Methylomonas sp. 11b: one gene and its partner. Each later gene encodes a partner of the first gene's protein in a complex. Links are inferred from orthologs where the notes say so. Each region holds a gene or a part of one and is shown on either strand. Other genes may lie near its edges.

Region 1 (2,824 bases):
ATTACGTGGTATCGAAGAGTTGGCTGACTATCTGGTAAAAGAAATTCAGGATGTCTATCGTTTACAAGGTGTGAAAATCAATGACAAGCACATTGAGGCAATCATCCGTCAAATGCTCAGAAAAGTTGAGATTACCGCGTCTGGTGATACCGATTTTGTTAAGGGAGAGCAGGTCGAGCGCACCATGATTAACGCGGTTAACGACCAGGTTGAAAGAGAAGGGAAAATTCCGGCTAGCTACGATTCTTTGCTATTGGGCATCACGAAAGCATCGTTGGCCACTGAGTCATTTATTTCGGCGGCGTCGTTCCAGGAGACAACTCGTGTATTGACCGATGCTGCGGTAAGGGGTATCAGCGATAGCTTGAATGGCTTGAAAGAGAACGTAATTGTTGGGCGTCTCATTCCAGCGGGTACTGGTTTGGCTTACCATGAACAACGGCGTAAGAGAAGAGCTGCGGACTCTGGCTCCAGCTCAGAAACGGCTACCCAGGCCATTGAAGCGGTTGACGTTGAAGAGGCTTTGAAACAAGCATTGAATGTAGAGTAGAGATTCTCAAAAATGCTTGACCTGGTTCTATTGTAAAGGTATTATGTTCTGCTCACATCAGCCAATAGGTTTGGGCGGAGCTATATTGATCTGTGATTGCGCAGATTTCTTTATTGCTTATTAAACATTGCATATTCGGAGTAGTTAAGAATGGCCACGATCAATCAATTGGTCCGTAAGCCTCGTGCTAAAAAAATAGAGAAGACTAACGTTCCGGCGTTGGAAGCTTGTCCGCAAAGACGCGGGGTTTGTACCAGGGTTTATACCACAACCCCTAAAAAGCCGAACTCGGCTCTGCGTAAAGTTGCAAGGGTGAGGTTGACCAATGGTGCCGAGGTAAGTAGTTACATCGGTGGTGAGGGTCATAATCTTCAGGAGCATTCCGTGGTGTTGATCCGGGGTGGTCGTGTAAAAGATTTACCTGGTGTTCGCTATCACGTGGTTCGGGGAAGTCTCGATACTTCTGGTGTTAAGGATAGAAAATGTGGTCGCTCCAAATATGGCGCGAAAAGACCTAAGAAATAAAAGGTTGATAACAGATGTCAAGAAGAAGAGTTGCTGCAAAAAGAGTCATTAATCCGGATCCGCGTTTTGGTAGCGATATGTTGTCAAAATTCATGAATATGATCATGGAGGATGGTAAGAAGTCTGTCGCTGAGAAAATTGTTTACGGTGCGTTGGATGTCATTGAAGGTAAAGGCCATAAAGAGTCTTTAGATTTGGTTGCAAAAGCACTGGAAAATGTCCAGCCACGGGTTGAGGTTAAATCCCGCCGGGTTGGTGGTGCGACTTATCAGGTGCCTGTAGAGGTGCGTCCTGCTAGAAGGTTGGCGTTGTCGATGCGGTGGTTAATTGATGCTGCGCGCAAGCGCAACGAAAGAACAATGGCTGCTAAGTTGGCAGGTGAGTTGTTGGATGCATCGGAAGGTCGTGGAGCGGCAGCAAAGAAACGCGAAGATACGCATAGAATGGCGGAAGCGAATAAAGCGTTTGCTCATTATCGCTGGTAATAAAGTTACATTGGATTGTTGTTGTGGCTCGTAAGACGCCTATAGAGCGTTACCGTAATATAGGCATCATGGCTCATATCGATGCTGGAAAGACAACAACAACCGAGAGAATTCTGTTTTATACGGGTGTTTCTCACAAGATGGGCGAGGTCCATGATGGCGCCGCTACTATGGACTGGATGGAGCAAGAACAAGAAAGAGGGATAACAATCACCTCTGCGGCGACTACGTGCTTTTGGTTGGGTATGGAAAAGCAATATCCAGAGCATCGGATCAACATAATTGATACGCCAGGGCATGTTGATTTCACGATAGAAGTGGAGCGGTCGTTGCGTGTGTTGGACGGTGCGTGCGCTGTTTTTTGTGCTGTAGGTGGGGTAGAGCCGCAGTCGGAAACAGTGTGGCGTCAAGCGAACAAGTATCATGTGCCTAGACTGGCTTTTGTGAACAAAATGGATCGTTCCGGGGCTGATTTTTTGCGCGTCGTTGAGCAAATTAAGGTGCGACTAGGTGGTGTCGTAGTGCCGATGCAGCTGCCGATTGGGGCAGAAGAAGGTTTTAAAGGTGTTGTAGATTTGCTGAAAATGAAGGCTATCTACTGGGAAGATGCCAACATGGGTGTAGGCTTTACGGAAATGGAAATTCCAGCAGAACTGCAAGATCGCGCAAGAGAGTGGCGTGAACGTATGGTTGAGGCCGCCGCTGACGCATCTGAAGAATTGATGGATAAATACCTTGAAAAAGGTGTTTTGACAAACGAAGAAGTAAAGCAGGGTATAAGAGCGCAGGTTCTGCAGAATAAGTTGGTCCCGGCTTATTGCGGGTCGGCGTTTAAGAACAAAGGTGTGCAGTGTATTCTCGATGGCGTGATAGATTTTCTGCCGTCTCCTCTCGATATAAAGCCCGTAGAAGGTCTATCGGATGCGGAGAGTAATGCCGTTCGCAGTGCCTCTGATGATGAGCCTTTCTCAGCCTTGGCATTTAAAATAGCCACAGATCCATTTGTTGGAACACTGACTTTTTTCAGGGTTTATTCCGGATTGGTCAAGTCTGGAGATGTGGTTTTAAATGCTGGTAAGGGTAAAAAGGAAAGGGTTGGACGTATTGTGCAGATGCATGCCAACAGTCGCGTTGAAATCAGTGAAGTAAGGGCGGGTGAAATCGCGGCGTTTATTGGGCTGAAAGACGTAACAACCGGGGATACGCTTTGTGATATTGAAAAGCCGATTTTGCTCGAGAAAATGGAATTCCCTGAGCCGGTTAT
Region 2 (2,799 bases), 300 kb from region 1 along the record:
GACCTGCAATCAGTTTCCTGACTTCATTTTGACTTTTACCGCAAAAAGAACAGTAAAGAAGTTTTTCATCGTCTTTACCTTTCTTGTCTCTACTCATAGACAGACTCCACCGTGATACATTGCCTCGTCATGGCGATGAAATATATCAAAAACCAACATTCAAATCACATCGCACTCTTGACGAAGCGACGCGACACTTATCAGGCAATACGACTAGTTAATACTTTGTCGATCAAACCGTAATCAACCGCTTGCTGAGAACTCAGAAAGTTATCTCGATCCGTATCTTGCTGAATTTTTTCCAACGGTTGCCCGGTATGATGAGCCAGGATTTTATTCAATCGATCACGAATAGCCAAAATCTCCCGAGCGTGAATATCAAAATCCGATGCTTGGCCTTGAAAACCACCCAAAGGTTGATGAATCATCACCCTGGAATGAGGCAAACAATAGCGCTTGCCCTGCGCACCGCCCGCCAATAATAGAGCCCCCATACTGGCGGCCTGACCGATGCACATGGTGCTGACATCCGGCTTGATAAATTGCATGGTATCGTAGATCGACATACCTGCTGTCACCGAGCCGCCGGGAGAGTTGATATACAAGTGAATATCTTTATCCGGATTTTCAGATTCCAAGAATAGCAATTGCGCTACCACCAGATTCGCCGAGTAATCTTCCACTTGGCCAACTAGAAAAATTACCCGCTCTTTCAGCAAACGGGAATAAATATCGAACGATCTTTCCCCACGGGCTGTTTGTTCAACCACTATAGGCACTAGACCGCCCGCCGCTTGCGGCGCCATCATTTCGCTCATCACATTTTGGTTAAACACGTTTAGCCCTCATTCGTTACTGTTTTTCCATGACATCATCAAAACCAACTGTTACATCGGTGATTTTAGCCTGGCTGACAATCCATGCAACAGCTTGATCTTCTAAAACCATCTGCTGCACATCATTCAGCCTAGCCTTGTCGGCATAATACCAGTTCACAACGTCTTCGGGGCGCTCATAACTCTTCGCCATGTCATCAATTACCGCACGAACTTTATCGGCATCGACCTTGATGTCATTCTTTTGAATGATTTCACCCAAAATCAAGCCCAAGGCCACGCGGCGCTTGGCCTGACCTTCAAATGCATCCCTAGGCAAGTTCAGGTCTTCCAATTTCAAACGCATGTTTTTCGCGCGTTCGGCATAAGGTTTCATCAACGCTTGAATTTCTTGATCGATCAACGCGTTAGGCATCGCTATCACGATGTTTTCGTATAAGGCATCCATCACTGCATTTTTTAACTTGTTTTTCAGACCTTGGTTCAGCTCTCTCTCCATGTTAGCCCGAACATCGCTACGGAAACTTGCCGCTTCGCCGTCTTCAACACCATAAGCCTTGATAAATTCCGCATCGACGACAGGCAAAACCGGCTCTTCGACTTTAACCAACTCGATCTCAAATTCGGCAACTTTACCGGCTAATTTTTCGCTGTTGTATTGCTCTGGGAACGTCACAGAAAAGGTTTTGCTCGCACCGGCGACCAAGCCTTTCAATTCGTCTTCGAAACCGGGAATCATTTGTTTGCCGCCGATTTCCACCTGGTAATTTTCGACCTTACCGTCGGTAAAATTCTCGCCATCGGCCACGCCGGAGAAATGAATGGTTACCCGGTCAGCATCCTGCGAAGCGCGCTCGACAGTGTTCCAGGTTTTCTTTTGCTGACGCAGTTTTTCGATCATGTTATCGACATCGGCCTGTTCCACAGTTGCAAAAGGACGGTCCACTTTCAATTCGCTAACACTATCCAGTACGATCTCCGGATAGACTTCAAACTCGGCGATGTATTCAAAACCCTCGGCTTTCTCGGTAGGCTGGATATGCGGATGACCGGCAGGGTTCAAATCCTGTTGTTGCAGCGCTTCAAAATAAGTCGATTGAATCAAGTCGCCGGTTACTTCGTTTCTAACTCTATCGGCGTACAGCTTTTTCACCATGCTCGCCGGCACTTTACCCGGACGGAATCCATCCACTTTGACTTCGCGAGCGAGTTTTTTAAAGCGAGTTTCCATTTTCTCCTGAACCACGGCATCAGGAATGCTAACAGTCATTTTTCGGCTTAACTCTGATGTCTTCTCGACAGAAACTTGCATTGCATTACCTCAAAAAATTAAAAATACGGTTTTATATTTTGGGAGACCGGCCGGCGATGTTTAGATCTGGGGAACTTAAGGTCGTATCGTTACGAATAACGCAGGATATGGTGCGAGCGGGGAGACTCGAACTCCCACGGGGTTACCACTGGAACCTAAATCCAGCGCGTCTACCAATTTCGCCACGCTCGCTAAATAATTGAACGCGGCATTATAATCAGCCGCACTCTCAAAGACAACCTTATATTACTGACACTCCGTATGCACTCTTATCTTTCCCGCACAATTTTCGGAATTGCTTTTCTTGCGGCACTCAACAGCGCTGGGGCTTCAGCAGACGCGTTTACAGACTTCAACAACCCAATCACATTTGTAGCTCAACAACGTATCGTCTACGCGGCCATCGCCGCTAACGAAAGCGAACGCGAACACGGACTGATGTTTCGCCAGACACTTGCCGAAAACCAGGGCATGCTTTTTGTGTATCCAGATCAGACTCAGCGCGCAGTGTGGATGAAAAATACCTTACTGGCTTTGGATGTGGTGTTTTTAACCGGAGACGGCCGGATTGCAGGGCTGTTAAAAAATTTACAGCCCTGCCCCAGAGATCCGTGCCGGATTTACGATTCCAGAGTAGCGGCCAGATACATA

The links.
Region 2: the proteins of rpsG (region 1) and tig are in contact, whole or in part, in a crystal structure (PDB 3GTY), measured with the Thermotoga maritima proteins. The link is inferred for Methylomonas sp. 11b from one-to-one orthologs. Residues at the interface, in WP_004081843.1 of Thermotoga maritima: Lys34, Lys52, Lys55, Glu59, Arg62, Gln63, Glu66, Asn67, Lys69, Val71, Arg95, Ala109, Lys110, Lys111, Gly112, Arg113, Pro114, Glu117, Glu121, Ile124, Ala125, Tyr127, Asn128, Asn129, Thr130, Gly131, Lys135, Asp139, Arg142, Met143; in WP_004081061.1 of Thermotoga maritima: Glu122, Val124, Val129, Leu130, Tyr133, Glu188, Gly259, Ile262, Tyr263, Glu266, Ser270, Glu273, Gln274, Glu277, Arg308, Gln311, Ile312, Ser315, Tyr316, Glu325, Arg329, Arg336, Leu363, Phe366, Trp367, Arg373, Leu377, Arg381, Leu384, Glu387.

The regions. Positions count from the first base shown.
Region 1 is NZ_KI911557.1:2,337,857-2,340,680, reverse strand. It holds rpsG (30S ribosomal protein S7), read left to right. Parts: upstream 1-1,089; coding sequence 1,090-1,560; downstream 1,561-2,824. Other genes in the region: fusA (elongation factor G), read left to right, coding at 1,584-2,824; rpsL (30S ribosomal protein S12), read left to right, coding at 701-1,075; rpoC (DNA-directed RNA polymerase subunit beta'), read left to right, coding at 1-550.
Region 2 is NZ_KI911557.1:2,036,062-2,038,860, forward strand. It holds tig (trigger factor), read right to left. Parts: upstream 2,149-2,799; coding sequence 853-2,148; downstream 1-852. Other genes in the region: clpX (ATP-dependent Clp protease ATP-binding subunit ClpX), read right to left, coding at 1-97; clpP (ATP-dependent Clp endopeptidase proteolytic subunit ClpP), read right to left, coding at 201-806; METH11B_RS26625 (DUF192 domain-containing protein), read left to right, coding at 2,410-2,799. UniProt on the Bacillus subtilis protein: Involved in protein export. Acts as a chaperone by maintaining the newly synthesized protein in an open conformation. Functions as a peptidyl-prolyl cis-trans isomerase.